Regions from separate parts of the Rahnella inusitata genome, predicted to be linked through region 1. Evidence: predicted binding sites of a transcription regulator. Region 1 holds the regulator's gene; the other holds the start of a gene.
What was found. Region 1 encodes PurR, which represses purine synthesis genes. Its sites were predicted from a motif close to CANGCAAACGTTTGCNTG; they were not measured.
Positions count from the first base shown of each region.

Region 2: a site for PurR is predicted at 5,866-5,883, ahead of I2123_RS09805 (L-serine ammonia-lyase). Genes of this name have one in related genera too.

Region 1 covers NZ_CP065024.1:2,228,079-2,244,685, forward strand. Annotated here, with positions in the region: gene punR (DNA-binding transcriptional activator PunR) at 1-279, shown strand, start outside; gene I2123_RS10475 (S6 family peptidase) at 337-4,092, opposite strand; gene purR (HTH-type transcriptional repressor PurR) at 4,465-5,490, opposite strand; gene cydH (cytochrome bd-I oxidase subunit CydH) at 5,824-5,913, shown strand; gene I2123_RS10490 (C40 family peptidase) at 6,078-6,980, opposite strand; gene I2123_RS10495 (Grx4 family monothiol glutaredoxin) at 7,443-7,790, shown strand; gene rnt (ribonuclease T) at 7,894-8,610, opposite strand; gene gloA (lactoylglutathione lyase) at 8,714-9,121, opposite strand; gene nemA (alkene reductase) at 9,281-10,372, opposite strand; gene I2123_RS10515 (DUF1289 domain-containing protein) at 10,573-10,812, shown strand; gene I2123_RS10520 (aldo/keto reductase) at 10,929-11,825, shown strand; gene I2123_RS10525 (FUSC family protein) at 11,844-13,895, opposite strand; gene I2123_RS10530 (efflux RND transporter periplasmic adaptor subunit) at 13,905-14,762, opposite strand; gene I2123_RS10535 (DUF1656 domain-containing protein) at 14,765-14,989, opposite strand; gene slyA (transcriptional regulator SlyA) at 15,184-15,618, shown strand; gene I2123_RS10545 (outer membrane lipoprotein) at 15,746-16,216, opposite strand.
Region 2 covers NZ_CP065024.1:2,086,997-2,103,603, forward strand. Annotated here, with positions in the region: gene manX (PTS mannose transporter subunit IIAB) at 1-224, opposite strand, end outside; gene I2123_RS09795 (TerC family protein) at 830-2,389, shown strand; gene I2123_RS09800 (EAL domain-containing protein) at 2,457-4,037, opposite strand; gene I2123_RS09805 (L-serine ammonia-lyase) at 4,474-5,838, opposite strand; gene I2123_RS09810 (CoA pyrophosphatase) at 6,007-6,609, opposite strand; gene pabB (aminodeoxychorismate synthase component 1) at 6,606-7,982, opposite strand; gene I2123_RS09820 (YoaH family protein) at 8,162-8,341, shown strand; gene purT (formate-dependent phosphoribosylglycinamide formyltransferase) at 8,441-9,619, opposite strand; gene dbpA (ATP-dependent RNA helicase DbpA) at 9,874-11,262, shown strand; gene yebF (protein YebF) at 11,414-11,779, shown strand; gene I2123_RS09840 (S9 family peptidase) at 11,899-13,938, shown strand; gene pip (prolyl aminopeptidase) at 14,381-15,337, shown strand; gene I2123_RS09850 (DNA polymerase III subunit theta) at 15,372-15,602, opposite strand; gene ftnA (non-heme ferritin) at 16,010-16,516, shown strand.

The DNA of each region.
Region 1 (16,607 bases):
ACCTGGACGCTGGATAACCAACGGCGTCTGGTGGTGCCCGACTGGACCTGTGCGCTGGAGTGTCTGACCGAGGGATTATGCGTGGGCATGATGCCAGTTCATCGCGTCATGCCATGGATTGAGCAAAAAAAACTCCAGATTCTTACGCTGGAGAACCGATTCCCGGACAGCCCGTGCTGCCTGACGTGGGATCAAAGTAATGCGTCGCCATCACTGGCGTGGCTGCTGGAATACATGGGCGATACGGATACGATGAATCAGGAATGGCTGCGCGATTAGAAAATAAAAACCCATCCCTTCACGAGATGGATTTTTACCTGCATTGTGAATGTTCTTTTAGAACGTCACTTTTACCCCTGCATTGCCCTGCCACGAGTTAATGCCTTCATCATCGCTGCTCAGACGCTGCTGATACTGGAAACCGGTATTTAGAGAGATGAACGGTGTTAGTTCATTAATAACCCCAACGTCAACCGTCGCCGAACTTCCCGGTGTTCCCATATCAAATGTTGAAGAAACATCGTGATTACGGGTGCTGCTAACCCATACATCTGGCGTATCGCTGAAGTCTTTAGTGAGATAAGTGCTGGAATAAAGCATCATGTTGCCCACAGCGCTGTTACGCAGTTTGTAACGATAACGCATACCTGCTTTTCCTGTCGGGCGGACAATATTGTCGTAATGCACGTCAACATCGTCGATGTCGGTGAAATCATCCACACTCAGCACCTGGATGCCTGCACCCAATACTGGAGCAAATTCATGCTCGCCAAAGACAAAGGGATAGCTGCTTTCCAGTGTGCCACTCCAGGAATAAGCATCAATGTCTGCTACTTTTCCACGCGCCTCGGTCGAAACATCGCCATCGTATTTGGTCATGTCCGCACCAAGGTCGAATGTCCAGCCACTTTGATGATGGAATGTCAGTAAAGAAGTCAGCCCGTAGGTTTTGTAATTGCCTTCACTGTTACCGTCTTTTGCATCCGGCGTAACTTTCAAATCCGCATTGGAAATGGCTAAATTCCATGCCAGATATTGCTCGTCGGTACCCAGGTGCATCACTTTGCCGCCAAGTAACCAGCCTTGTTCTTTCTGGGTGTAATCGTATCCGTAATCAGTAAAACCCAGCGATGAGTGATAGTTATCTTCACCATTGATGTACTGGAGCCAGAGAGGGTAGTGCTCGCTTTCGGGCCCTTCCATGGTGGAGGTGTTTGTCAGATTTTGGAAAGTCTGTGTCACCCGGCTGTTATAGCTGAGCAATGCTGATGGCAACGACAAGTATGAAGGAACCTGCGGAATCACAGCCAGGCGGCCCGGTTGTGCCGGGGCAACAGGAGTGGGGTCCGGAACGTTGTCAGGCACATCCACGGTGGGATCCGGAACAACGTCAGGCACATCCACAGTAGGATCCGGAACAACATCTGGCACATCCGGAGTCGGGTCTGGAATGGGTAAAGGTTCATCACCCTCGGTCAAATAACGTGTTTCCAGACGATAATCCCAATATTGATTTCCTATGCCGTCAACCAGACGCTGTGATGCATCACTTTTTCCAGGGGCAAACGTATAGAGGGAATACTGCCATGGTCCGCTTGCGACGTACCCATGCTCAAGCTGGAAAGTGTCTTTCGTCGACGTTCCCCCGACCTGAACAAGTGATATCCCTTCGGCAGAACCGGCGATACCGCTATTATTCACGTCGGTCATATAACCATTGCCGGATAAATCAACATGTAACGTGACAGCCTGAGCTGCATCAGCGTTTCCTGAAATCAATAACGTATCACTGACTGATTGCTGCTCGTCCATCCCGGTACGCAGATAGAGGTGAGTGTTATTGCCGGCTATGAAATTACCATTAACTCCCTGAGAGGCGGCAGTAAAACTCCCCGCTGTTAGTAAGTTTGGCTCAGCATAAGGACGCAGTATGACATTATCACCCAGCGTGAGATTATTCATGGTGGCCGCACCCGCTAACTCAGTCGCATCGTGCAAAATCATATCCGAAGCCACAGAACCCTGAAGTTTAAGTGTCCCGCCATAAATTTCTACGCCGCCGGTCAAGGTATTTTCGCCGGTCCAGTACAGGGTATCGCTGCCGTATTTTTCAAGCGACCCTTCGCCTGAAATTTGACCATTAAGCCAGCTATCCACCGTGCCATCGGTGCTTGCCAATGTGCTTGTATCATTGACGGCCACCAGTTTTGCCTGCTTACCCACTTCAATATCACCGGTGAAGTGTGTTTTACCTGTCATTTGCATGCTGGCGCGCTCTGCAAGCGTCACCTTGCCGACCATTGAAGCATGTTCATTCAGAATAAAATCGGCGTCACTTTCAACCAGCAGATGATTCACATGATAACTTTCGTTGATCCAGTCATCGCTGAAGACCGTACCGGCCGCATGAGGAGTCACTCGTCCACTGAAGATCGCAGTGCCCGCACGCACTGTCATATCATTAGCATCCACTCCGCCAGCAAAGTTCCAGCTATTATCTCCTGCCGGGACATAGTCAATATTAAGCGCATCAGGATGTTCCGACGAGCCTAAATGACCGATAAAACTCTGGGAAGAAGTGTTGTTTAGCGTCAACGTAGATTGTTCAGCATCGTTGGTGTTAGCTATAATCGCACCATCGTCATTGTGATTTATCGTCGCGAAAGACATATCGTAACCATTCAGGTCAAGAGTGCCCCCGCGCGCACCAAATTGAATCTGATCGCCGGCAATTTGGCTCTCGTCACCAAGTTGCACAACTGGACGGCCACTGACCAACGTGACGGTAGAAAATGCCTGGCGATTATTGTTCTGGTCAGCTTGTTGGGCCAACACCACGGTACCGTCACCGACTCGCAGTCCACCCTCATTAACGCCGGTAGCATTTACATACAGTGTCCCTTCACCGATTTTATGCAGGTTATCGCCTTTGAGGCCGTTAACTTCCCAGTCAACCGTTTTACCATCATCCACTTCTACGCCGCCACCCACCCAGGTGGCATTCGCACCTGTCGCGGAGGTGACGCGATAATCATTGGAAAATTGAAGTTTACCCGCGCCCAGATTCACGGAAGAATCCAGCACAAGTTGACCACCTTCGCCATTGAAACGCAGGTCGTGTGTTGCGTTCAGTTGATCATTGGTTGCCTGAGTAGGGAGCGCGTAGCTTAGACCATGCCATATCCACTGAGAATCGCCCTGGGTTATAGCGGCGGTCCCCCAATGAATATCGCCATCAGCCTGCACATCCACGACATCGGGATCCGTCGTTGAATCAATGATCGATTTTATAAAGGCTGTCTGCAGATCTAAGTTATACGTGGTCAACGCGTAAGGGGGTGAACCATTACCCGACGTCGTTACACCGTACAATTCCCATTGTTTATCTACGCTGTCATAGACAAATAGCGGACTTCCGCTATCGCCACCTTGCGCAGCAGAACTAAAAGGCGTCGTACGCGCATCGTCTGGCGCGTAGTTTGTCCACCGTAATCTCCAGTTTTCAAAGGTGGGATTAATCATTGTCCCGCCCGATTTCCATTTATAAGCGCTGCTTAGCTGTTTGGTTTTATTTGTTCCCGGAATGACCTGGACTTGAGTGCCTGAACCAACCCGAGTGTAATATTTATATCTTTCATGATCGTTACGGGCATCATTAGCGAGCATCATGGGGGCTGGTGCCGCATCTGTTACAACTTTATTTAGGCGTGGAACATGAAAATCTCTGCCTGAGGGATCGACATTTCTGCTGATGAGTTGATAAGTGTAAGAATACTTCGCATTATTTCCATATTTTACTGATTTATAGCCACCGTTGTGAGCAACGCTCACGATGTGAGAGGGTGAAATTAACGTTGCAACGGCGGAGTCATCAGTGGAGCTAAAATCGGGGATCGGGAAATTTAAGAAGCCCGCAGACGTACCATCAGTTTTAAAAACCTCTACATTTTCGGCTCCGGGGGTATATTTACCCAGGTTTTCACCGAAGTCCCGGTAGTCTTGTACCGATACATCTTCACGCATTACTCCTGCGTGGGTATTGAAAATAGCACAAGAGATGAGTGTTGCGAGTACACTCGGTTTCCATTCCATTAGATTTTCCTTACTTCCATTTCAAAAGGTGAAGGATATTAGTTGAACCTTTTTGGAAAGTGAAATTTTAATTGTGCTAGTCTGCTTTCTGAAATCATGTGTAATCTTCATTTGCCTGTAATATATAGGGAAATTTTTTTTAATATGTATTTTGTATTGTTTTTTTTATAGATAACTTACGCGAATGATATTATGAAGGTAATTATTTGTAGTGGATTAATTCATGTAATAAATGAATTTACTTAATAAATAATAAGGGTCAGATATGATTTATCGTGACAAATTTTCACTAAAAATTAATGCGCGTGTTGCATAAAAACGCCTGCAAAAGCAGGCGTTAAAAGCATTAATAGCAAAGAGTAAAGGCAAACATTAACGGCGATAGTCGCGGAAAGGGCCATCGGCCACTGAGCGGCGTTCTACCAGCTTCGGATGTACCTCGATGGTCTGAGATTCTTCTCGTTTGCTGACGATGCGATCGAGCAACATCGTGAAGGCCATTTCACCCAGACGCTCTTTCGGCTGATGCACCGTGGTCAGCGCTGGTGAGAAGTAACGGGCATTACGCACGTTATCATATCCGATAACGGAAATGTCTTGAGGAACGCGCAAACCGAATTCATCGGCTGCACAAATCGCGCCCATCGCCATGACGTCACCGCCACAGAACACGGCGGTCGGGCGTTGCTTTTGCATCAGGATTTTTTGCATAGCCTGATAACCTGACTCGGGTTCGAAATCACCCTGGACGACCCATTCTTCACGCAAAGGAATATTGGCTTCGGTCAGCGCTTTCACAAAACCCTGGAAGCGGCCACCGCCGGTGTTACGCGCCAGCTGCCCCGGGATCACGCCGATATCGCGATGGCCGCGTTCAATCAGATAGCGTCCGGCCATGTATCCGCCTTCGAACGCATTATCGATGATGCTGTCGGTGAAGTTTTTACGCGCTTCGCCCCAGTCCATTACGACCATCGGGATTGACCGGTATTCTTCCAGCATGTTCAGCAGTTCATCAGGGTATTCCGCACACATCACCAGCAAACCATCGACACGTTTTTGTGCCAGCATCGCCAGGTAGGCCTGCTGCTTATCCAGATTGTTGTGTGAGTTACACAAAATCAACGTGTAGCCTTTGGAAAAGCAACTGTTCTCCACGGCTTCAATCACTTCGGCAAAATAGGGCGCTTCGCTTGACGTCGCCAGCAGGCCGATCGTTTTAGTGTTATTGACCTTCAGGCTGCGTGCGACGGCGCTTGGTGAGTAGTGCAAGTCTTTGATGGCCAGCAGAACCGCGGCTTTGGTGTCTTCGGCGACGAAACGTGTTTTATTGATGACGTGCGACACGGTTGTGGTGGAAACGCCAGCGCGCTTTGCGACATCTTTAATCGTTGCCATGTAAGGAATGACTCCTGAACTCACGTGTTTCAGCACGTTAGCATTATGTTAATCGTTTGCTTGCGTGGATTTCACTGCGGGCTTATAAAAAGGCAGTGAAATCGTTGGGTGAGTTCGTCAGAGTGAGGCGTAAAGCGCCCTCGGGAGAAATCGACCGGCACACAGGCGTGGTAACCGACAATTTTCTCTTATATTGCAGGAAAGTGGAAGTGTTATTGTGGGTTATCGCGCATGAATCAACGCGGGATTTTAGCCGGGAAGTATGAGAAAATGCGTTGGCACACATTTAGTGTGGCTAAATGAAGCGCCACAATTGATCTGTAAGGGGGTTTTATGGACCGCAATCTAAAATTGTCATTAATCACCACGGTTTGCGCTTTGCTCGTGATTGTCGCTTTCAGCTTCACCGCAGTAATGAACTAAAAGACGCGCAAGTCAGGCAATAAAAAGGGCGATTACCTGTTACAGGAATCGCCCTTTCTATTTTACGCAGTGACCTTTGCGCCGATACTCTTCCCTGCAGAAACGCTTCGTTAAATGCTATTCAATGGCTGATTAGCGAAACTTCAGACTTAACGAACTGTTTATTATCGGATCGTTTTCGGGGTCATTACCCGACGTGCGCCCACGTAATGGTCTTGCCAGTAATCATCGCCCAGGGAAGTGATTTTGATGTCTTCACCGGTACGCGGAGACTGAATAAATTTGCCGTTACCGACGTAAACCCCGACGTGGTCCGCGGCTCCGCGGTTATTGATTCTAAAGAACACCAGATCGCCTGATTCCAGCTCGCCGCGTTTCACCGGCGCTGCGTCGCGCAGGTGGTACATTTCGTTGGCCGTGCGCGGCATTTTAATGCGAATCAAATCTTTGTACGCGTAATAAACTAAACCACTGCAATCGAATCCGGTATTAGGTGAGGTGCCACCCCAGCGATAAGGCTTGCCGACCTGATGCATCAGCTTGGTCATCGCCGTTTGCTGCGCATGTTGATAACGTTTTTTATGCGTCGCACTTAATGTAATCGGCTTGCTGTCTTCTTCAACTAACTTTTTACCTTTACGGTGGCGACCATAGGCTTCTTTCTTGCTGGCCTTCGTCGTGGCGTTTTTTGCCAGAGCCTGGGTTTTAGATTTCTTGGTGGATTTGCTCTCGGCCCGGGTGGTCTTGAGTGTTTTTTCTTTTTTGCTCTCAGCCCGCGTTGTTTTTACTGTTTTCTCTGAAGCGTTTTTTCGCTTAACCAGTTCGGTGCTTTTAACTCTCTTCTTCGCATTCTTTTCGTGGCTCTGTTGTTCTTTGACCGGTGCCACTTTGGTTTTTTTTGTGGTTTTGGCAGCAACCGTCTTACGCTTTCGGCGTTCTTCAGGGGTAACCTGGTTAACGTGATTCTTTTTCTGATCGGCCGCAACACGGGTCTGCGGTGAGGCCTGGGCTATATTCAAAAATAGCTGGGTAAAGAGCAGCACAAAAAGCGTGAACAGTAAGCGCATAGCTTCGTTACCATGAGTGGTTAGGTTAAACATCAGAGATGTCAGAGTATTGCCTAAAAGAACCAGACAAAACAGCACGAATTGCCTCGATTCTAGATCATATTGTGAGAAAAAGTTAATAGCTTTTTTTATGCTGAAATAAACGCCATTTTTAGTTAAAAAAATGACCATATTTCAGTGTGTTAATATTTGAGCTAAACCATGGCGAATTGCAAATCCGGTGTTAACCCGACCGCTAAAAATGTTATTCTCGATGAATCTTTTATTTTGTGAACCCTGACGCAAGCACCGAAAATAGTGAAATAAAATGCCAGTATTGCGAAAGACCCTGCAAAAAATGGCGTTTTTATCTGACAGCTGCCATCGTTACAATAGAGGGTAGTGTGATTCAGCACCGTTTTTGAGTGCTGCGCGTGAAGAGTAATGACCGTGACAGCCTGTACCGGCTTGAGGAAGCAAGAAATGACCACTCCAACTATTGAAAAAATTCAGAAGCAAGTTTCTGAAAACCCGATTCTGCTGTACATGAAAGGTTCTCCAAAACTGCCAAGCTGCGGTTTTTCTGCACAAGCTGTACAGGCGCTGTCTGCCTGTGGCGAACGCTTCGCGTACGTTGATATCTTGCAGAACCCGGACATCCGCGCAGAAATGCCTAAGTTTGCCAACTGGCCAACGTTCCCGCAGCTGTGGGTAGATGGTGAACTGGTCGGCGGCTGCGACATCGTCATTGAGATGTATCAGCGCGGCGAACTGCAACAGCTGATCAAAGAAACGGCTGAGAAATACAAATCTTCTGAATCTGAAGAATAATCACCAGAAGTCATTGCCTGCCTGAACGGCGGTAAATGAAATAGAAAAGAGCGACATGATGTCGCTCTTTTTGTTTTTATACGCGTTGCGATCATCAGCATTTCTATCGCTGATTTTCTTCCGATGCAGTTTCATCTTCCTGCTCATCGGCACTCATTGCCAGCGGCCAGCCACCGAGACGTTTCCAGCGGTTCACCAGCTCGCAGAACAGTTCTGCGGTGCGCTCGGTGTCATACAGGGCGGAATGCGCCTGACTGCTGTCGAAGACCATGCCCGCGCTGATACAGGCTTTCGCCAGTACAGTCTGCCCGAGAACCAGACCACTTAATGCAGCGGTATCGAACGTGGCAAACGGATGGAACGGGTTACGTTTCAGACCGGCGCGTTCGGCAGCGGCCATCAGGAAGCTGTGATCGAAATTGGCGTTATGCGCCACGATGATTGCGCGGTTGCAATTCTGCTCTTTCATCCCTTTACGGATGACTTTGAAAATCTCGTGCAGTGCATCGTATTCACTGACCGCGCCTCGCAGCGGATTGGTTGGGTCGATCCCGTTAAAAGCCAGCGCCTCGGGCACCAGAATGGAGCCTTCAAACGGCTCAACGTGGAAATGCACGGTCTCGTCGCTTTCCAGCCAGCCGTCTTCGTCCATCTTCAGGGTGATCGCCGCGATTTCCAGCAGCGCATCAGTTTTGGCGTTAAACCCGGCAGTTTCTACGTCGATCACTACGGGATAAAAACCACGGAAACGGCCTTTCAGCGCGTTAATGTCACTATTCTCGGCCATTAGTTTCTTATCTTCATCGAATTCAGCGCACATTATGACAAATTTTGCCGCCACTTGCAGGCGTGAGGTAAACATTCGGCAATAAAGCGGGCAATAAAAAGGGCGCTTTCGCGCCCTGAAGCCGGGTAGCAACGTATCAGTTGCCCAGACCCTGACCTGCGTGTTTGGATTCGATCAGCTCGATTTTATAACCGTCCGGATCTTCCACAAACGCGATAATGGTGGAGCCGCCTTTGACCGGGCCCGCTTCACGGGTGACTTTGCCACCGGCGTTGCGGATGTCGTCGCAGGTTTGCGCCACGTTATCGACGCCTAATGCGATGTGACCGTAGGCAGTGCCGAGGTCATAGCTGTCAACGCCCCAGTTGTAGGTCAGCTCAATGACTGCGCCTTCGCTTTCATCGGTATATCCGACAAACGCCAGAGAATATTTGTATTCGGTATTTTCGCTGGTACGCAGCAGACGCATACCTAAAACGTCAGTGTAGAAGCTGATAGCACGTTGCAGATCGCCGACGCGAAGCATGGTATGGAGTAAACGCATAGGTTCCTCTTTATTTGCAGGATGAGAACAATCAGGTTCAGCCTAACCGATAGAGGCGGTTTTGTCTGTAAAACACAGAACAGGTGCTGAATCTGTGAACAAAAAAAGGCGACCGGAGGGTATCGGTCGCCTGCAGGTGGAGACTACTGGTTTAAACGATTACAGCGTTGGGTAATCGGTGTAACCCTGAGCGTCGCCGCCGTAGAAAGTTTCTGGCTTTGGTTCATTAAGCGGGGCGTGAGATTTCAGACGCTCCACCAGATCCGGGTTTGCGATATAGCTGCGGCCAAAGGCCACCGCATCGATATACCCTTTTTCGATCAGCTCTTCGCCTTTTTCCGCGGTATAAGCACCGGCACCTACAATTACGCCCTGGTAATGCGCGCGGATCACTTCGCGCAATTCTGTGGTGTAAGGTTTGCCGCCGGCCCAGTCTGGTTCGGAAATATGCAGATATGCCAGTTTACGTTTGTTCAGTTCGTCCAGCAGATAGATGGCCGCCTGCACCTGATCTTCACCGTTATCCAGACCGTTGAACGGACCCAGTGGGGAAATACGGATACCCACGCGCTCTGCGCCGATGGCTTCAATCGCCGCATCAACCACTTCCAGCGTCAGGCGGGTACGGTTCTCGATGCTGCCGCCGTACTGGTCTTCACGCAAGTTAGAAGCGGGAGACATGAACTGGTGCAGCAGATAGCCGTGTGCCGCATGCAGCTCGATGTAATCGAAACCGGCTTCTGCGGAATAAGCTGCTGACTGGCGGAAATCATTAATGATGCCTGGGATCTCACTCAGTTCCAGCGCACGTGGCGTCGGGCAATCGACGCGGATCGCGTTGCCTTGCTCATCACGCAGGCTGGTGCGGGTATTGGGGTTTACAGCCGATGCTGAAACAGGCGTCTGGTTGTCTGGCTGAACGCTGTTATGAGAGATGCGGCCGGTGTGCCACAGCTGAACGGCGATGTGCCCGTTTTTATCATGAACACCCGCAACAATTTTCTTCCACGCAGCAACCTGTTCCGGCGTGTGCAGGCCCGGTGCACCGGCGTAACCTTTGGCCTGGAAGGAAACTTGCGTTGCTTCTGTGATGATAAGGCCGGAACTGTGGCGCTGTGCGTAATACTCACCCATCAGCGGCGTCGGGATATCACCCGGTTCAATGCTGCGCAGACGGGTCAGGGGAGCCATAAAGACACGGTTCGGTAAGGTATTTTTACCGACAACAATCGGGGAGAAAAGCTTAGTCATTTCAGTAACTCCGAGGTTAATGGATCGATCGGTATGAGGTGAAGAAAAGGGCTCTGCATCATACGACCTTAGTTATATGGGTACTTTTTAACGTATCTGCCCCGTCTCTGACTACGCGCAAGGTGCCTTTTTATAAATCACCTTGCGGGATGGCGAGAAAACGTCTTGAATGAAAGCTCACCGTTATTTGCGGAGGGTATGTGGCTCAACAGCTCGAGTTCTTTGAAATCCCCAGTCCGTGTCGTGGCATTTGTCAGGCCGATGAGCGGGGCTATTGTCGTGGTTGCCAGCGCAGCCGCGATGAGCGTTTTGGCTGGATTAAGATGACCGATACCGAGAAACGCCATGTGCTGCGTTTGTGCCAGCAACGCTTATTGCGTCAGCAGCGTGCCGGAAAATTACCGGATGAGCCTCTGCCTGAACAGCCTGAGCTTTTTTAACCATCAAAGCGGGCATTCCCGTTTCACTTCCTGTTCATTCTGCCTGCCAGCATCAATACAGCGCGCCGGTCGTTGTGTATTCTGTGGGTCGAAAATATCAAAATAAGGAAATCATCATGGATCCACGTACTCCTATATCGCCGCAAGGCCCGGTTTTCTCGAAGCTTATCTGTGGCTACTGGCGTCTGATGGAATGGGACATGACGCCGCAGCAGCTTCTGACGTTTATGGAGCAACATATCGAGCTGGGCATCACGACCGCCGATCACGCCGATATTTACGGTGGCTATCAGTGCGAAGCGGCATTCGGCGAAGCATTGCGTCTCAAGCCCGCGCTGCGTGAACAACTGCAACTGGTTAGCAAATGCGGTATTGCGACCACCGCCGATCCTGAAAACAAAATCGGCCACTACATTACTGATACGCAATACATCATTCAGCGTGCAGAAAAATCCCTGAGCAATCTGCATACCGATTATCTGGATTTATTGTTGATACATCGCCCGGATCCGCTGATGGATGCCGACGAAGTCGCTGAGGCTTTCACTCAGTTGCACAAAAATGGCAAAGTGAAACACTTCGGCGTTTCTAACTTCACGCCGGCGCAGTTTAGCCTGCTGCAATCACGCCTGCCGTTCACGCTGGTGACTAATCAGGTGGAAATTTCCCCAATCCATCAACCTGCTATCCTCGACGGGACGCTAGATCTCTGCCAGCAGCTGCGCATCAAACCGATGGCGTGGTCGTGCCTGGGCGGTGGTCGTCTGTTCAGCGATGTTGAATTCCAGCCGCTGCGCGATGAACTTCAGAATGTGGCGAATGAAATAGGTGCCGATAATATCGAGCAGGTTGTGTACGCGTGGATCATGCGTTTGCCGTCTGAGCCATTACCGATCATCGGTTCCGGTAAAATCGAGCGGGTGAAATCTGCGTACAAAGCATTGTCCCTGGAAATGACCCGCCAGCAGTGGTTCCGCATTCGTAAAGCTGCGCTGGGTTACGACGTTCCGTAACCCATCGCTGTCTTAAGGTCAGGCGGGTTTTGCGGAGGTTATCGCAGGGCCCGCCGGACCGTTATCCGCCGAAATCGCCTGTTGCAGCTGCGACAGCGAGCAGTATAACCGCCAGATAACTCCAGCCAGTTCGCGCGCCGCCGGTTCAGGGTGATGCGCCAGTGAATTACTCATGCGCAACAACTCCGCCAGCGTCGCATCCAGATTCTCGTGGCTAACGCCGCGCTCCGTCATCACGCCTTTCAGACAGTGAATACAGACGTCACGCACTGCTGACAGCGGATCTGAACGGGTTTCCCATTCGCGCAGCTGCCAGACGATGTGGCTGCAGTTAAGCAGCACCACGCCCCAACGCAGCAACCAGGTACGGGAAAGCTGGTCTTTACTCTGATTGAGCTGGTTCATGCGGTGGTAAATCAGCGATTCAAACTGGAAATGGCTCAGCGACGGTTTACGGCTGAGCTGATCCATAAAGTCGCGACGCAGCGCACGAATAATGCGGCGACTTTTACGCTTATCCGAACTTGGTCGCAGTACCTGGAACGCAATCCCTGCCAGCATTACGCCCGCGATTTTCGCGACGCCATCGTTCATAAATGCCCCGTAGTCATAGTCCGGCGGGTTAGTCACCGCAAGAAATGAGCCCATGAAGACGATCATTTGCCCCCACAATCCGGCATAGCGTTTGTACTGCAATTTCATCATCTGCATGGTGACCAGCAATGGCAGGAAAAACGCGCAAAAGACCCAAAAATTATCGATCTGAATCATCAGCCCGAATTTGAGAATAAAACAGCCGATGAACAGCAAACCAAGCGATTTGATCAGTAGTGTCACGCTGCTGATAGGGGAACTGGTGGAGGAGTAAAGTACGCAGCTGACCGCCGTCAGCGCAACGGCACCGGAGCCAGAATCCCACTGCGTCGTCATCCAAAATGCGCAGCCGATCACGATGCACAGGAAGGTGCGCAGACCGTTATAGGCCGCTTCAACCGTATCGGTATGCTGCGCCAGATGGCTAATTTTTGGCGGCTGGAGCATCTCCGCTTCTGCGACGTTGGCGTTTTCCACGCGGCGCAACCAGCGCTCGCTGCGTAAATACAGCCAGCAAAAATCGCGTAAGCGCATCCAGAACGCCTGATGCCGGAAATCGGCAGTATCATTTGGTTTAATCAGTAAAAGGATTTGTGAGAGCCGGTACTTATCAGTGTGCGGATTACGCAGTTCGTCGAGCAAGACGCTGAGGACGGGGGTGAGATTTTCCGGCGGCTGGGGCCAGTTCAGCAGCATACGACGCAGGCTGGAAATATAGCTGGTCATACGCAGTTGCTGATGAAGCAAATAATTGAGCACATTGTTCTGGCGGCGCAGCCGGTAATGGCTCCAGACGGCCTGAATGCGCAAAAGGTTCAGCGTCAGGATCTGGCCGATCAGTCCTTCATGGGAACTACGGATCTGATCATTAATTTCCGCGCTCCACAACAGTTGGGCATGTTCCAGCATCTGTGTGTGCATTTTTCGCAGCGACGTGAGCAGGGCGTCTCCGTCTGAGGTACTGGGAAGCACCATCATCATAAAACCGCCGCACAGAATACCGGTGATCACTTCACCGACGCGCGCCTGAGCAATATCAAAAATTTGCGTCGTATCGGTGACGTTAACCGTGGAGAACGCGATGATCGCCGCCGTATAACCGGCGAGGGCGAAAGCGTAGGAGACATTGTTTTGATAGTGGTTGGAAATGTAAGTACACAGACCCAGCCAGCCTGCGATGGCGAAAGTGAACAGCCACGGCTCATTGAGACAATGACCGGCGATAAATACCGCACCGACTGCGCCAAGCAGGCTGCCGATAATACGGCCAATACTTTTACTGATGACGCCGCCAACCGTGGGAAAGCTGACTACAGCAGCGGAAGTGAGCGCCCAATAGGGTTCATCCATCTGAAATTCAAAGGCGACCAGCAGTGAAAGCACCATCGCCAGGGAATTACGCAGGGCATAGCGCCATTGGCCGCCCGTGGCTTTTCCCCACGGGGTATTTTTCCATTCCAGCCAGGAGAAGTTCATGGCGTGGCCTTAATTAAGGATCGAAATGGTGCAGGTGGTTCCTGCGACCAGCACGGTATGCTCCGGCACATCCTGAAGCTTAATGCGCACCGGTACGCGCTGCGCCAGACGTACCCACGGAACGTTCGGTTTAACATTCATCAATAGGTCATCAGAGGCGTCCTGACTCTGGTCGTAAATCGCCCGTCCAATACTTTCCACCTGACCTTTCAACGGGATATTGCCGTTGAATAAAGTGATATCAGCCAGCGCACCTTCGCGGATATTTTTCAGCTTAGTTTCTTCGAAATAGCCCAGCACATAGAAAGAGTGAATATCAACCAGACCGACCAGCGGCGTACCGGTGGTGGCGTAATTGCCCTTACGCGTTTGCAGATTGGTGATATAACCGTCGGTTGGCGCAACAATATTGGTTTTGCTCAAATTCCATTGTGCCTGCTCTAATGATGACTGCGCAGCCTGATAAGCCGCCTGCATCGCTCTGGCGCTAATATTAGATTCATCGAGCGACTCTGCTGAAATAACATTTGTGCCCAGACCACGGCGGCGTGCGGCTTCATGGTTGGCTTTGGCTAAATCTGCGGCAGCTTTCGCCAGTTCGGCCTCGGCATTATTTACCGCAATTTTGAATGGCACCGGATCGAGACTGAACAGCGGATCGCCACTTTTCACGAACTGGTTGTCATGAATATTGATATCAATAATGCGACCGGACACTTCCGGCGTGATATCAACAATTTCGGCCCGTACTTTACCATCACGCGTCCATGGCGATTGCATGTAGTAATTCCACATCCACCATCCGGCACATATTGCGACGGCAAAAACCAGCACTGTTGAGAAGTATTTGAGGGTTTTGAATTTCATTTTCAGAGGTTCACCATGAGCAACAGTGCAGCACAAATAGAGATCACAAAAAGGGATAAATCCATCAACGTCGGATGCCAGACTTCACCGGAATAGATCCAATCACGCAGCACCCGATGTATCAAAAGCCAAAATACCAGTCCCAGTAAAAATGCTTTGAACATAGGGGGGAAATAAAGTGAGGCACCCAGCACTAAATCGGGGAGTGGGAAGCCTGCGTGAAACATTTGCGCATTCACAATATTAATCTCTGCCAGTGATTGTGTTATAAACGACGTTACCATTGGAAACAGACCTGCGGTTTCCGGGTGTAATAGTACCTGTCATTATATATTGAATTGTAATTTCTCGATTAAAGTTCCTAAAACTAAGCTAAACTCTGGGGAGTTATCTTAGCATGCTAATTATAAGGAGGGGATAATTGGAATCGAATCTTGGGTCAGATCTAGCACGATTAGTTCGTGCCTGGCGTGCGTTAATCGATGACCGGCTTAAGCCGTTAGAACTCACGCAAACTCATTGGGTAACACTGCATAATATCAATATGTTACCTCCAGAACAGTCACAAATTCAGCTGGCGAAAGCCATTGGGATTGAGCAGCCTTCTCTGGTTCGTACGCTGGATCAGCTCGAAGAAAAAAAGTTGATTACCCGGCAGACCTGCGCCAGCGATCGCCGTGCCAAACGCATCAAACTCACGGAAGAATCCGCGCCGATTATCCACAAAATGGAGACGGTAATTGACTCTACCCGCAAAGAAATTTTGTCCGGTATGTCAGCGGCAGAAATTGAACAACTGGGCGGAATGTTGTCCCGGCTGGAAAAAAATATTGCTTCACTGCAAAGCAAATCATAAGAAACAGATTTCTTTTTACGTCACACAGCCTTGTTTCAGCCCTGATTTCAAAAAGGGTTATCCATAAAAAAACCGAAGCCATTGGCTTCGGTTTTTTGGTTTCAGGCTGCATTGCAGCTGAGAAGACTCAGGCGCCTGGAGACACTGTAATGGTGCTGCCACTGCTCGCCATGCTGACACGCTGGCCGACGCTGAATTTAGTCGGGCCGGCTTTCTGAACAACCTGAATAGTGGTGCCGTCATCACGACGGATTTGCAGTTCTACACCGTTAGAACGGTTAAGGTTACTTTGTACACCCTGACCAGCAACGCCACCGGCGACTGCGCCTGCCGCGGTCGCCAGACTACGACCGGTACCACCACCCACGGTGTTGCCGAGGAAACCACCTAATACGGCACCGCCCAGCGCACCGATGATGTTGGAATCATCGCCACCCTGGATCTGCACCGCACGGGTAGAAACGATGGTGCCGTAAGTGACCTGCTGGATTTGTTTTGCCTGCGAAGAAGAATATACATCGCCAGACAGAGAGTTATCGCTGACGCAGCCAGCAAGGGAAACGCCGGCAAGTGCGACGACAAGTAAACGCTTAATCATAAATAGCTCCTTTAAGATGCTGCTGCACTTCTGACAGGGTAGCGACAACAACAGAGAAAAACTGACACACAGTTCAACATCACTGTCGAGGCTGTCATTTACCATATTCACTTAACTGTCTTCAAGTATAACGAAGTTCTCTTCAACTAATAATAAACGCAGGTTTAAGTTTAAGACAGCTTTGTGTGAAATCAAAAACACCGCTGTTTAACATACTGAGTGCTTGTTTTTACATCACGGATAAATTGAAAAAGACGGTATCGTGAGATGAAAAACACGGGGTCATCACAGGGTATGATAAAAATTCAGTAATTCATGGTGTTGTGATCTGAATTCGGCCTACTCTGTGAGATAGCCAGTCAGGGCCTTTTTACTGAGGAATGAAGAATGT
Region 2 (16,607 bases), 140 kb from region 1:
TTAAACGGGCTGCCACCCCAGGTGTCGACCAGGAAAAGGACGCCGCTGCTGGTGTCTAAACCACCCAACTTTGCCGTGTACTTTTCGATCAGGGTTTCGGCATTCTCGCCGGGTACGAAATCGATATAGGCGACATTATCCTGCTCACCTAAAATCATTTCCGCTGTTTTCAACAACTGTTCAGCTGCTGACCCGTGCGTGCCGATGATAATAGCAATACTCACTCGCTACCTCCTCTGTTAACTCGGTTAAGAGTTATGCACATAAGTAATGGTGCTGATGATGATATCCGCCCGTTTTTATTCCTGAGGCGGACAGAGCGTTCCCTGCGTGAGAATGAACCCACTAATGTCCGTTAATTTCTGATAACACTGATAAACAGTAAAACGGCAGAACCTCAACAGGTTGTGCGACGTGATTTATTTTAGTGTGTGAAAAAATAAATTTTGTGACGACTGTCCGTTATTCAAAGACGTATTGTGAATACGCTTCCACGTGCCTAATAAAACAGCATAGATGTTTCAGAATAATGCAGGAGGTAAAAGATCGCACTTTCGTCCGATAATCATTCCTGATAAAGTGATTTTCCAAATAATTGAACAGGAGTACCGGGCCTCAGCCCTCCCTATGGACTGTCACCGACGTCACTATTCTTCGCTTTTTCACCTCATCGTTACCGGCAAATCCGCCCCAATGGGCCTGATTTTTGCCGCACTGAAACCGCTTTCATCTGTAAGTCATACAGCTAAAACACTTTGCCAGGTCTCTGATTGCCCAGCGAATCGCGTTTCTTTGCGTCTTTTTTCTTTAACTCATTGCGGAGTCTGACATGGAATTTTTGATGGACCCTTCAATATGGGTCGGTTTGCTGACACTTGTCGTTCTGGAAATTGTTCTGGGTATCGACAACCTGGTGTTTATCGCCATCCTTGCGGACAAACTGCCACCAAAACAGCGTGATAAAGCACGTATCATCGGCTTATCCCTAGCTCTGATTATGCGTTTAGGCCTGCTGTCGCTTATCTCGTGGATGGTCAAACTGACCACGCCGCTGTTTAGCATTGCGCAGTTCAGTTTCTCCGGACGCGATTTGATCCTGTTGCTCGGCGGGGTATTCCTGCTGTTCAAAGCGACGACGGAGTTGCACGAACGGCTGGAGGGGCATGAAGAGCACGGTTCGCAAAACCGCGGCTACGCCAGCTTCTGGTCGGTCGTGGCGCAGATTGTGGTGCTGGACGCCGTGTTCTCACTCGATGCGGTGATTACCGCCGTTGGCATGGTCAACAACCTGTACGTCATGATGACGGCAGTGGTGATTGCCATGGGTGTCATGCTGCTGGCGTCGAAGTCGCTGACCCGTTTTGTGAACAATCATCCGACGGTGGTGGTGCTGTGTCTCAGCTTCCTGCTGATGATCGGTCTGAGCCTGATTGCTGAAGGTTTTGGTTTCCATATTCCGAAAGGTTATCTGTACGCCGCGATCGGTTTCTCCATTCTGATTGAATTGTTCAACCAGATTGCACGCCGTAACTTCCTGAAAAGCCAGTCCACACGACCGATGCGTGAACGTACGGCCGAGGCGATTCAGCGTCTGATGGGCGGGAAACGTCAGCATCAGAATGAAGACGAACCCTCAGGTGATACCGTTCCTGCCAATGAGACTTTTGCGGAAGAAGAACGTCACATGATAACCGGCGTACTGACGCTGGCCTCGCGTTCGCTGCGCAGCATCATGACGCCGCGCACCGAGATCTCCTGGGTGGACTGCGAACGCTCACCGGCTGAAATCCGCAGCCAGCTGCTGGACACGCCGCACAGTCTGTTCCCGATTTGCCGTCATTCTCTGGATGACGTGATCGGCGTGGTGCGGGCGAAAGATCTGCTGGTGGCGCTGGAAAAGGGTGAAAGCATCGTGGCCTTTGCCGAGAAAACGCCACCGATCGTGGTGCCGGAAACGATGGATGTCATCAATCTGCTGGCCGTGCTGCGTAAAGCGAAAGGCCGTCTGGTGGTCGTCAGCAACGAATTTGGTGTGATTCAGGGGCTGGTTACGCCGCTGGACGTGCTGGAAGCGATTGCCGGTGAATTCCCGGACGAGGACGAAACGCCAGACGTGATTGCCGACGGTGATTCCTGGATAGCCAAGGGTGGCACGGATTTACATCTGTTACAGCAGATCCTGGACATTAACACGCTGGTCAGCCCGGACGATGATTTTGCGTCACTGGCGGGTCTGTTGTTATCGAAATCTGGCCAGATGCCGGTCGCAGGTGAAGTGATTGAAATGGCCTCGTTGCACTTTGAAATTCTCGACGTGACAGATTATCGGATCGAGCGCGTGCGGATCACGAAAATCCAGTCTGAAGACCATTGGGAAGAAGACCAGTAATAGCGGTTCACTTCTGTTTAAAACGGCGACTCCGGTCGCCGTTTTTTATGCTTCTTACTCTCAGCGATTATTCATCAACCGGTTGCATGGCCTGGGTGGATTTCTCATACCGCGCCAGCCAGATCGGGAATACCTCAATCGGCATCGGCCTGGCAAAATAGTATCCCTGCAGGGAATCGACTTTGCGTTTACGCAGATAATCGACCTGTTCACGAGTTTCGACACCTTCGGCAATCAGCTTGAGATTCAGCCGCTGCGCCAGCGTGATGATAGTATCGGTAACCGTTGCGTTGATCGCATCAGTACCAATCGAGGCGGTAAACGCCTGGTCTATCTTCAGCACGTCCGGGTTCAGCGTTTTCAAATAACTTAGTGAACTGTGGCCGGTACCGAAATCATCGATCGCCAGTAATATCCCCATCTCTTTCAACTGTGAAATCTCGGCGGCTCGCAATTCCTGCAAGCGCGTGCGCTCAGTCAGTTCCAGCATTAACGAGACAGAAGGCTGCGCAGGCAGCCAGATTTTGCGGATGTCATCCACAATTTCCATATTATTAAAATGCTGCGCGGCGACGTTAATACTGACGTAAAAACCGGAAGTGGCGGGGAAGACGGAGAGATTATCGGTAACCGTTTTAATCAGATAGCGTGTCAGCCCGATAATAAGCCCATGCTGTTCTGCCAGCGGAATAAAAACATCGGGCGAAACCCATTCCTGTCGGCGATTCTTCCAGCGCATCAGCGTTTCGACACCAATACAGCGGCCATCGACACTGTTGATAATCGGCTGACAATAGACTTTGAATTCGCGGTGCGAAATCCCGTGGCTTATCGGATACGCCAGACTGATCCGGCTGCCGGATAACAAATAGACCGCCGTTGCGGTCAGCAAACTGATCAACACCGAAAGAGGAAGATGGGAAGCCAGTTCGGACCAGGCCAGCGCGGACGCTTCCTCACCATAAATTGACACGGAAAAATCATAGTTCGGTGATTTTACGGTCAGCAACGGTCGCTGCGGTAAATTCATGCTTTGCATGATTTCATTCTTGCCATATTCGAGGCTTTGCTTCACCACGTTCAGGACAATATGGCGCGCATACGGAGGCTGTGGTTCGAGCAGGAAATTCGACAGGATCCCGATGTTATAGACGAACAGTTCACCGTTAAGATTATCAGCCGTGGCAGGTTGCCAGAGCAGCAAAGTAGGAATATCTAACCTGCTTAATTTTGCTGCGCGAAGCTCCAGCCGCGTTCGGCCCTGAGCGATATCCGGCAGGGTTTTGCTGAAACTCAGATCCAGCGCGCCAATTAGGCTTGAACAGGTAATTGTGCCATTGGTCACCAGCGTGATAGAACGCAAGGTTTGCATGCGTGCCACGGTTTGCTGCATGGCAGGTTGTAATTCACGACAGGTGAGCTCCGGGTCAACGTGTGTTTTTCGCGCGGCCTGGGAAGCCGGTTCAAGGAGTTTTTCGAGTTTTTCAACGGTGTGCATCGCCACGCGTTGTTGATCCGCAGAGATAACCCGACTTTGTTCGTAAATACGAATACCCAGCGTAAGAATAAGGGTCAATAAACCCATAGCGCCGGCCAACGCAAGGCGATAGTAGCGATACTTCGCAAGTCCGGTCTGGGAGAACAGCATCGTTCTAATCCTTGTATCCCGTGTAATGTGCAGGCTCACAAATAGTCATTTATAAAGGGTTTACCTGGGCGTAACAGCCGTTTTGTTATTATTGATAGTAGCTGTAAATCGAAGCAGGCTCTTTCTCTTTATCGGGTGTAAAACTGAAAGAAAATCCCTGTCTGTGACGTTGTCACGCATTTTACACCTGTGAATCCTGGACGTTTGAGCGCTAGAACCTATTGAAGCAGCCTGAGTGGCTAAACACGCGGAAATCAGCATGCCGTACCCGCGGGGTATAAAGCAAGTGTCATATCCATTATGTATTGATAATACAAAAGGTTGTTCTTAGCGAAGAGTTAATGGCTACACGATAGTACCGGTGCGGTATTTTGTGCGTCACACGGCCAAAAACCATCTGGCAATGTGACGCCGCCAAGAGAAAAACTCAGTAATATCAGTCGCACTGCACCTTTATCGCCAGACCACCGCGTGACGTTTCGCGGTATTTGGAATTCATGTCTTTGCCCGTTTCGTACATGGTTTCAATCACTTTATCGAGAGAAACCCGTGGCTCACTGGTGCGGCGCAGCGCCATGCGTGCCGAGTTAATGGCTTTCACCGACGCGATAGCATTACGCTCGATGCAGGGCACCTGAACCTGACCGGCCACCGGATCACAGGTCAGCCCCAGATTGTGCTCCATACCGATTTCCGCCGCCACGCAAACCTGCTCAGGACTGCCGCCCAGTAATTCAGTCAGACCGGCGGCGGCCATTGAACAGGCCACGCCGACTTCGCCCTGGCAGCCCACTTCCGCACCTGAAATCGACGCGTTCATCTTATAAAGAATGCCGATAGCGCCGGAGGTGAGGAAATAGCGCAGATAAATATCCGGGCTGACGGACTGAATGTACTTGTCATAATACGCCAGCACCGCCGGAACAATCCCGCAGGCACCGTTAGTCGGAGCAGTGACCACGCGGCCACCGGCGGCGTTTTCTTCGTTCACCGCCAGCGCAAACATATTCACCCAGTCGATCACGTTCATCGGGTCTTTAGACAGCTGATCGTTGGACACCAGCATCCGGCGCAGAGCCGATGCCCTGCGCGGAACACGCAGCGGGCCGGGAAGCACGCCTTCAGTGTTTAAACCGCGATCGATACACGCCTGCATGGTGTGCCAGATTTTCTCGAAATATTGCTCAATCTCTTGCTTACTGTGCTGTGCAAGCTCGTTTTGCATCATCAAGCCGGAGAGCGAGAGGCCATTTTCTTTGCACTTTGCCAGCATTTCACTGGCCGAATTAAAGCTGAAAGGAACGGACACTTCATCCAGTACCGGCTGGCCGAAATGCTCATCATCGACGATAAAACCACCGCCAACTGAATAATACGTTTTGCTGTACACCAGTTTGTCACCAGCAAACGCGTGGATCTGCATGGCGTTTTCATGGCGCGGCAGGTTCTCGCTGCGAAACACCATACCGGTGTCACGCGGGAAATCGACTTCGTGCTGGGTGGTGCCGAGCGGCAAACGCTCACGCTGCTCAACGTCGCGGATAAAGTGCGGAATGCCGTCGATGTCAACGGTGTCAGGCTGGTTACCGGCCAGACCTAAAATAATGGCGATATCTGTGTGGTGGCCTTTACCTGTCAGCGAGAGGGAGCCAAAAACGTCCACGGCGACACGCGTAACGGCAGGCATCATGCCCTGTTCGAGCAGGTCATCAGCGAACTGTTTACCGGCTTTCATCGGGCCCAAAGTATGGGAACTGGAAGGGCCAATCCCGACCTTGAACATGTCGAAAACGCTAATCACGTCGAATACTCCTGTAATGGAAAACGGCAGGGAACGGGATCCCTGACAGCCACAAATGAATTTGTGGCTAGATCTATAGTGTAAAAGGGCTTTGGGGCAAAAGTGTCTATTTTCGCATGAAATAAACTTATTTGATGCGAAAGTGTGATCGATGTGTAACCACTGAGGTCAGTCTTTAACCTGCCGGGCCAGCTGACGAATGATCGACGCCGTTAATCCCCAGACAAATTGCTGCTGATACCAGGATAAATACACCCGGTGATGAGTGCCACGGCGATGAATATCCAAAGAATGATAGCGGGCCAGATCGAAAGCTTCCTGAAGCGGCATTTCGAATATTTCCGCCACTTCATCTTCCGCCGGATGGAAGGTGACATCCACCGGCAGCAGGCCGATCACCGGCGTGACCTGAAAACCGCTGCTGCTGTCCTGCGGGGCTAAAGTGCCTAATATATGTACCTGCTCAGGAGGGATGGCGACCTCTTCCTGCGTCTCGCGCAGCGCAGTGGCGATAATCGACGCATCCGTGGCATCCGCCGCTCCGCCCGGAAACGCCACCTGACCGGCGTGCTTGCGCAGGCTGTCTGAGCGGCGGGTCAGCAAAATCGTGGGTTCTTCGCGGCAAATAATCGGGATCAACACTGCTGCATGGCGGGTGCCGCGTAGCAGCGGCGCGGGCCTGCGCGGCTGCTGTAACTGAAAGCGCAGAATGAAATCTTTCACTGCGGGCGAAAATGTCTGCACCGGCGGGTGTTGTTCCAGCAAACTCACGGCTGAGCATCTCCTAACTGCGGCAAAATGCGGGCGATTTTATCGAACGTCTCCTGATATTCTGCCTGTTCCTGACTGTCCGCCACAATCCCGCCGCCTGCCCAGCAATAGATTTTACCCTGTTCAGTCAGCAGAGTGCGGATGGTGATATTGCTGTCCATCGTGCCACAGCAGCTGATGTAAGCAATACTGCCGCAATAACCGTTGCGGCGCTGGGGTTCGAGTTCTTCGATAATTTCCATCGCGCGGACTTTTGGCGCACCGGTGATAGAGCCGCCTGGAAAACAGGCACGCAGCAGGGCGCTGGCATGGCAGTCAGCCGGTAATTCGGCGGTAATCGTGCTGACCAGATGATGCACCGCCGGGAAGGGTTCGACGACAAACAATTCCGGCACCCGCACGCTGCCGGGCGTCGCCACCCGGCCAATGTCATTACGCAGTAAATCGACGATCATCAGGTTCTCGGCGCGATCCTTTTCCGATGCTGCCAGACGTTCCGCCTGACGGGCATCTTCGGCCGGATCTTCACAGCGCGGCAGCGTGCCTTTAATTGGTCGCGTCTGGATCTGCTGGTCTTTCAGCCAGATAAAGCGTTCGGGAGAAAGGCTGAGCACGGCGTTTTCCGGCAACCGCAGAAACGCCGAGAAGGGCGCGCGGTTGGCCTGATTCAGCCGCAGAAACGCCTGCCATTCATCACCCTGATAGGCCGTGGCGAACCGTTGCGCCAGATTGATTTGATAGCAGTCGCCGCTGTGAATGTATTCCTGAATCCGGCGGAATTTCACTCCGTATTCTTCGCGACTCATATTGGCCTGCCACGGCGCATCAAGGTGGAAAGGCAGCCTGTTCACCGGTTGCGTATGCTGTTCCAGCCAGCGTATACGCGCCTGAATATCGCCATGACACACCAGAGTCAGACGCTGTAAATGGTGATCGGCAATGAGCGCCCAGTCATAAATACCGACCGCCATGTCCGGAAGCGTTATGTCGCGCTGCGCGATGTCTGGCAGCGTCTCAACGCGGCGGCCCAAATCGTAGCCAAACAGGCCGAGTGCACCGCCCAGAAACGGAAAATCATCAGAGGTTTCCGCCTGCAGTTTCGAGGCGGAGAGCTGTTCTTCCAGCAACGCAAACGGATCTTCTTTCCGTGATGCCACGGTACCCTTACTCGAGATCTGCGTGACCACACCGCGTGTGGTCAGAGTAACCAGCGGATCGGCGACCAGAATATCGAAGCGGTTGTGCTGATGTTGCGCTGCGCCGGAATGCAGCAGCATTGCCCACGGCAAAACTGAAAGCGGCGCGAACTGCGTCAGCAGCGCGTCCGGCTGATACGGCAAAGGGTGGAAAGCAAGGGAGTGAGCGGGTTGCATGACGGGTTTCAGTTTCTCTGGCGCGATGAATGACGTTACAGGCCTGCGATCCTAACATAGATTCCGCCCCCGGAAACCAGCACAGGCGATTTGCATGAATAAGGCGTATACTGTGCAACCCCGCAGCCTGCGGGCGTTGTTTATCTTGCAACAATCACCACGTACAACAGGAACCTCCCATGCTGACAGGTATGCCTTCACTATCACATAACGAACAAGAACAGGCCGCCGATCGTATCCGCCAGTTAATGGAAAACGGCATGAGCAGCGGCGAAGCCATTGCCACCGTTGCGGCAGAAATCCGTGAAACGCACAAAGGCGATCGCGTGACCGTCATTTTTGATGACGAAGACGAATAACATCCCGTCCTGAAAGTTTTCTCTTTCAGGTACGTTGTGATGAAAAAAAACCGGAGCCTTGGCAGGCGTCCGGTTTTTTTTGTGCGAAATTCGCAGGAATTAACCTTTCACGACCACCGCAGCGGCGGCCTGTTTGGCCTGTTCTACCGCATCTTCGACGTTATCTGCAATCGCCAGCGCAACGCCCAGACGGCGTTTTCCGCTGATTTCCGGCTTGCCGAACAGGCGAACCTGATTGTAACCGGTCAGCGCATTTTCCAGACCGCTGAAGGTGACGTTGCTGCTGGTCAGCTCAGGCAGAATAACGGCTGAGGCGGAAGGGCCGAACTGGCGGATATTGCCCACCGGCAGGCCAAGAAAGGCGCGAACGTGCAGGGCAAACTCGGAGAGATCCTGAGAAATCAGCGTCACCATGCCGGTATCGTGCGGGCGCGGTGAAACTTCGCTGAAGATCACATCGTCGCCGCACACAAACAGTTCGACGCCAAACAGACCTTTGCCGCCAAGGGCTTTTACGACTTTTTCGGCAATCTCTTTCGCACGTTGCAGGGCCAGTTCGGTCATTTGCTGTGGCTGCCAGGATTCCCGGTAATCTCCGTCTTCCTGACGATGGCCGATTGGCGCGCAGAAGTGGATGCCATCAACGGCGCTGATGGTCAGCAAAGTTATCTCGAAATCAAATTTCACCAGGCCTTCTACAATGACGCGACCGCCACCGGCACGACCGCCTTGCTGCGCGTAATCCCAGGCGGTTTGCAGCTGTTCTGCGCGTCGGATCAGGCTTTGGCCCTTACCCGATGAGCTCATAACCGGCTTGATAATGCACGGGTAACCGATTGCGTCTACAGCCTGACGAAAAGAGGCTTCGTCATCCGCAAACTGGTAAGTAGACGTCGGCAGTTGCAGCGTTTCGGCAGCCAGACGACGGATCCCTTCGCGGTTCATGGTCAGGCGCGTGGCTTCGGCGCAAGGCACCACGTTGTGACCCTGTTTTTCCAGCTCGACCAGCATACTGGTGGCGATAGCTTCGATTTCCGGCACGATGAAGTCAGGACGTTCGCTTTCGATAACCTGTTTCAGGGCGTCGCCGTCCAGCATATTAATGACATGGCTGCGATGAGCGACCTGCATTGCCGGTGCATCGGCGTAACGATCCACGGCGATCACTTCCAGGCCAAGACGCTGGCATTCAATCGCCACTTCTTTCCCGAGTTCGCCAGAGCCTAACAACATGACGCGGGTGGCGCCGGTGCGCAGTGCAGTACCAATGGTTAACATAGCTTCGTACCCAGATCTGTGATGAAGAAAAATGAGAATTTCGGCGCGCAGTATATCTGAATTAATGGGCAACGAAAACGATTGCGCAGCAGGTTCGCCGAATTCGTCGCGGAGCAAAGCAGGGCGTCCAAGGGATTTTTTCAGCCAGTTTTCTGCCGTTTAAGGCAGTCAGCGGGCGTCTCTGTTATCATTTAGCCAAACCATGGCGTCAGACCACCTGCCGCTGCTTCGATTTTTGCCTCACATAAAGAGTTATCGCCTTGAGCACGCATTCCTTTTCAGCCCTGACACTGCCCGCTGAGCAACTTTCTAACCTGACCGAACTGGGTTATACCGAAATGACCCCGATTCAGGCCGCTTCACTGCCTGCCATTTTGCAGGGGCAGGACGTCCTGGCCAAAGCCAAAACCGGTAGTGGCAAAACAGCTGCATTCGGGATCGGTTTGCTGAACAGTATCACCGTGGCGCAGTTCTACGCTCAGGCGCTGGTATTGTGTCCGACCCGCGAACTGGCGGATCAGGTGAGTAAAGAGTTACGTCGTCTGGCTCGCTTTACCCAGAACATCAAGATTCTGACCCTCTGCGGTGGCCAGTCAATCGGCCCGCAGCTGGAATCACTGGTCCGTCAGCCGCATATTGTGGTGGGGACGCCGGGGCGTATTCAGGAACATTTGCGTAAAGGCACCCTGAAGCTGGATCAGCTGAAAGTGCTGGTGCTGGATGAAGCCGACCGCATGCTGGACATGGGCTTTAGCGAAGACATTGAAGACGTGGTCAGCTACACGCCGCCCGCCCGTCAGACTCTGCTGTTCTCCGCGACGTATCCGGACGGCATCGAGCGTATTAGTTCTAAATTCCAGCGTCAGCCGTTGAAGGTCGAAATCGAAGGCGAAGAAGACGTTGCGGATATCAAGCAGGTCTTTATCGAAGCCGACAAACATCAGCGTTTGTCGCTGCTGGCAGCGGTGCTGTATCAGCATCAGCCCACGTCCTGCGTGGTGTTCTGTAACACTAAGCGCGATTGTCAGGATGTCTGCGATGCGCTGTCCGCCAAAGGCATCAGCGCGTTGGCGCTTAACGGCGATCTTGAACAGCGTGACCGTGACCGTGTGCTGGTACGTTTCTCCAACGGCAGTTGCCGCGTGCTGGTCGCCACCGACGTGGCGGCGCGCGGGCTGGACATCAAAGATCTCGGTCTGGTGATCAATTACGAGCTGTCGTTCGACCCTGAAGTGCATATCCACCGCGTAGGCCGTACTGGCCGTGCAGGCACCAGCGGTCTGGCCGTCAGTTTAGTCACGCCGCAGGAAATGGGTCGTGTTCACGCACTGGAAGATTACACCCGTCAGACCTTTGTCTGGCAGCCGGCTGCGCAGGCGTTGGCCGCTACGCCGGTGGCGCTGGATCCTGTCATGGCTACCCTGTGCATCGACGGTGGCCGTAAAGCCAAAATCCGCCCCGGTGATATTCTCGGCGCGCTGACCGGTGAAGCCGGCCTGACCGCTGCCGAAGTCGGTAAAATTGATATGTTCCCAATCCACGCGTACGTGGCGATTCGTCAGAAGAGTGCCAAAAAGGCGTTGCAGCGTTTGCAGGAAGGGAAGATCAAAGGCAAGAACTGCAAAGCCATCATCTTACGGTAAGCATTATGCGTTGTTCGTCATATTGTTAATGTTGTGTTATTACCTTGTTGGGGATTATATTATCTATCGCAAGCGATGACCTTGTCAGTTGTAGGGATATAAATCCTGCAAGGTCACTGGTAATGATCGACAAAAAGCGGGAAGACGAATAATGAAAAAGATGATCTCAGGCGTAGTGATCGCCATAGCAGGAATGAGCGGGATGACTCAGGTAGCGCAGGCTGCGGAGCCTGAAGTCAGAACGGCAACGGTCGCGCCTTGCTCTACCGCCAGCAAAGATGAGATTGCGGCGCTGGTTAAACGTGATTTCCTGCAAAACCGCATTCCACGCTGGGATGCGGACAAGAAAACGCTCGGCACGTCTACGCCGGTGGCGTGGGTGGCGCCTGACAGTATCGGCGGCGATAACGCGAAGTGGACCATTCCGCTGAAAGTTCGCGGCGATCACACCGACAAAACGTATCAGGTGACACTCAATTGCCAGCTCGGTGAAATCAGTTACAGCACGCCAGTCTGAGTTATACCTGCGTCCGTTTCCTTGGGCGGACGCATTATTCCTTTCATTTCCGTCTCTTGGTTTCCCCGCCTAAACCTGTCACTCTTGTCATACCACTAAGAGGACAAAGAGATCCCGCGATGATGACACCTCCAAAGGCTGAGAAACGCCCTAAAATCCTGAGCGCGCACGGTACTGAACGCGTCGATAACTATTACTGGCTGCGTGACGATGACCGCACCGATCCTCAGGTTCTGGCTTATCTCACAGCTGAAAATGAATACACCGATGAGGCCATGAAACCGCATCAGGCGCTGCGCGAAACACTCTATGGCGAGATGGTGGCGCGCATTGCCCAGCAGGATCATTCTGTTCCTTATGTTAAACACGGTTTCCGCTATCAGACCCGCTACGAGCCGGGCAACGAATACGCCATTTATCTGCGCCAGCCTGCTGACGAACACGAACAGTGGGTGACGCTTATCGACGGTAACGAGCGCGCCAAAGACAGTGAGTTTTATACGCTGGGCGGGCTCGATATCAGCCGTGATAACAAACGTATGGCCGTTGCTGAAGATTTTCTGTCACGCCGCCAGTACGACATCCGCATCAAAAATCTGGATGACGAAACCTGGGCTGACGATCTGCTGAAAAACACCTCCGGCAGCAGCGAATGGGCGAACGATTCTCAAACGCTGTATTACGTGCGCAAACACAAGAAAACCCTCCTGCCATATCAGGTCTATCGCCACGTTGTCGGCACCGATCCGAAAACCGACAAACTGGTGTACGAAGAGAAAGACGACACGTTTTATGTCGGGCTGGATAAAACCACCTCAGAAAAATACATCCTTATCCATCTCGACAGCACCACGACATCCGAGATTTTGCTGCTCGATGCTGACGATCCGCAGGCAAAACCTCAGGTGTTTCTGTCGCGCCGTAAAGATCACGAGTACGCGCTCGATCATTACCTCGGCAAGTTCTATATCCGTTCGAACAAAGACGGCAAAAATTTCGGCCTGTATAAAAGTGATAACGGCGAAGAGTCCGGCTGGCAGGCGCTGATCGCACCGCGCGTAGAAGTGATGCTGGAAGGCTTCAGTCTGTTTCGAGACTGGCTGGTAGTGGAAGAGCGCGAACAGGGGCTGACGCATCTGCGTCAAATCCACTGGCAAACCGGCGAAGAAAAATCGCTGGCGTTTGACGATCCGACCTACACCACCTGGCTGGCATACAACCCGGAACCGGATACCGCGCTGCTGCGCTACGGCTATTCTTCCATGACCACGCCAAGTACCTTGTTTGAGCTGGATCTGGATACGCAAGAACGCACCTTGCTCAAGCAGCAGGAAGTGAAAGATTTTGATGCGGCGAATTACCGCAGCGAACGGGTCTGGGTTACAGCCCGCGACGGCGTGAAAGTGCCGGTGTCGCTGGTCTACCGCCATGAACTTTTCAAACCGCACCAGAATCCGCTGATGCTTTACGGCTACGGTTCCTACGGCAGCAGTATGGATCCTGCTTTCAGCGGCAGTCGTCTCAGCCTGTTAGATCGCGGTTTTGTTTTCGCGCTGGCGCATATCCGCGGCGGTGCTGAGCTTGGTCAGCAATGGTATGACGACGGTAAACTGTTCAACAAACTGAACACTTTCCATGATTTCATCGATGTCACTAAAGAGCTGGTGGCCGAAGGCTATGGCGATGCGAAACAGGTCTATGCAATGGGCGGTAGCGCGGGCGGTTTGCTGATGGGGGCGATCATCAATCAGGCGCCGGACTTGTATCACGGCATTGTTGCGCAGGTTCCGTTTGTCGACGTCGTCACCACGATGCTCGATGAGTCTATTCCGCTGACGACCGGCGAATACGACGAGTGGGGTAATCCGAACGAAAAGCCTTATTACGACTACATGCTGCAATACAGCCCGTACGATCAGGTGCGTGCACAGGCATATCCGCACATGCTGGTCACCACCGGTCTGCATGATTCTCAGGTGCAATACTGGGAACCGGCAAAATGGGTTGCCAGGCTGCGTGATGTGAAAACCGACAGCAATCAGCTACTGATGCACACGGATATGGATTCCGGGCATGGCGGCAAATCCGGTCGCTTTAAAGCTTACGAGGATATCGCGCTGGAGTACGCCTTCGTGGTAGCGCTGGCTTCGAAAAACTAAATCTAAAAAATTTCATCTAAATAAAAAAACCCGCGCTCGGCGGGTTTATTCTACGAAGTACATTGTTAAGCAGATGCTTTCTTGGCTTTTTTATCAGCCTTTTTTTCGGCAGGGGTTTTCAATGGCTTTTTCTTCGCATTCTTTTTGCTATCCATTCCTTTACTCATAATCGCCTCTCTTTAAAGCTGGTGGATTGGGTTGCTCACCTATTTAGAGCCAAATCCGTTCCGGTTGCAAGCTCCTTTGTGTTTCCAACAGTACTTTACAGTCACGGAATACGCCGCCGCTTAGCGGGGGAAAAAGAAATTGCGTGATAAGTATGCGAACAGCATACAAAAAGCCGATTTTCGTGGATTACAACTTGTTGTTGGCTGGCTGATGCGCTGTTATTGGGTTGTAAATGTATCCATCAATACTCTGGCCAACTAGAACAGGAAATGTCATGCCAAAATTAAAAGGGTTGTATCCACCGCGTGAGGCTTATGCCAGCGGCATGCTTGATACCGGCGACGGCCATCAGGTTTACTGGGAACGCAGCGGAAACCCACAAGGCAAACCGGCAGTCTTTATTCACGGCGGCCCCGGCGGCGGCTGTTCCTCCGTCCACCGTCAGTTGTTTGATCCGAATGATTATGACGTCATGCTGTTTGATCAGCGTGGCTGCGGGCGTTCAAAGCCTCATGCGAGCCTCGACAACAACACCACATGGCATCTGGTGGAAGATATCGAGCGTCTGCGTAAAATGGCAGGCGTTGAGAAATGGCTGGTGTTCGGCGGTTCGTGGGGTTCCACGCTGGCGCTGGCCTATGCCCAGACGCATCCCGAACATGTCAGCGAGATGGTGCTGCGTGGTATCTTCACCATGCGTAAGCAGGAACTGACCTGGTACTATCAGGACGGGGCATCGCGATTCTTCCCGGAAAAATGGCAGCGGATTTTGTCAATTTTATCAGAAGAAGAACGCAAAGACGTGATCGCCGCTTATCACAAGCGACTGACGTCAAACGACCGCGCAGTGCAACTGGAGGCCGCTAAAATCTGGAGCCTGTGGGAAGGGGAAACAGTCACGCTTCTGCCTGCGGAAGGTTCGGCGTCGTTTGGTGAAGATAACTTTGCGCTGGCCTTTGCCCGTATCGAAAACCATTACTTTACACATCTGGGTTTTTTAGAGACCGACGATCAACTGTTGAGAAATGTCGACCGCATCCGTCACATTCCTGCGGTGATTGTGCATGGCCGCTACGACATGGCCTGTCAGGTGCAAAACGCCTGGGATCTGGCGAAAGCCTGGCCGGAAGCCGAGCTGCACATTATCGAAGGAGCAGGGCACTCATTTGATGAGCCGGGCATTCTCGATCAACTGATCCGCACCAACCAGCAATTTGCTACCCGCCGTTAATCTTTCCTAATCCCGTTTACCTGCGCCAGCAACGTTACTTTTGCTTCGGTTCGTAAGGTAAGCGGGAGAATTTATGTGATTCCCCACGGTAATGCATCACGCGCTCACGAAAGTACGTGCGCAGGTGCTCAGGCTGCTGGCGTTCCACCATTTCAGCGACAACCGGCATGTTGTAACGCTCTTTGAAAGCGACCGCCGAGGCCGCCAGATCGATGTTGATGCGATCCATCTCTTCTTTACTGATTTCCGCCAGATTGATACTCATTGCGACATCCCGTGACTCTGTTTTGACCGGCATTGTACCCGAGGCCACCGCCGGGGTGAATGCTGACATCTTATTTTTATGAACAGCCATTAAGCTAAATTATTACTGATGTTATGCGGGTGAATAAGAACCATTCACGTTGTGGAATTGATAATTAGCTTCAATTAGACCGGGGGTTTTATTTTATCAAATAGGAATGATTCTTTTTAATATATACATGCATGTTAATGGTTCTCATTATTATATATTTGCCATTATAATTAATCCTTTTAAATCAATGAAATAAAATTAAATGTTGCTTATGTGGATATTAATGTGAATCGCCTGTTTTTATTTTGTGTCGATGCGGGCATAATGCGGATAAATAAACCCATTCCCCTGCCTTAATTTATTTATGGAGCCGCATCATGCTTAAAAAAGAAATGATCGATCAGCTTAATGAACAGCTGAACCTCGAGTTTTATTCTGCCAATTTATATTTGCAGATGAGTGCATGGTGCAGCGCCAAAGGCTACGAAGGTGCGGCTGCGTTTCTGAAAAAGCATTCCATGGAAGAGATGGATCACATGCATCGCCTGTTCAAATATGTCAGCGATACCGGTGCATTGCCTTTGCTGGGCGCGATTGCTGCACCGCCGGTGACATTTGAGTCTCTGTCCGATCTCTTCATGCAGACTTACGAGCATGAGCAATTGATCACTCAGAAAATCAACGAACTGGCCGATCTGGCGATGACTCTGAAAGATTATTCTTCCTTCAACTTCCTGCAATGGTACGTCGCAGAGCAGCATGAAGAAGAGACCTTGTTCAAATCCGTTCTCGACAAACTGTCGCTGGTCAGCAATACCGGCAACGGCTTGTTCTTCGTTGATAAAGATCTCAAAAATATGGCAGCGCAAGCCCCGGCGGCGTAAACCCCGTTTGTGATGCACATAAAACGCAGAATGCTCCGGCTTCTGCGTTTTTTTATGCATTTATGACAAACGTTTTGGGTTGGTTTGCGAT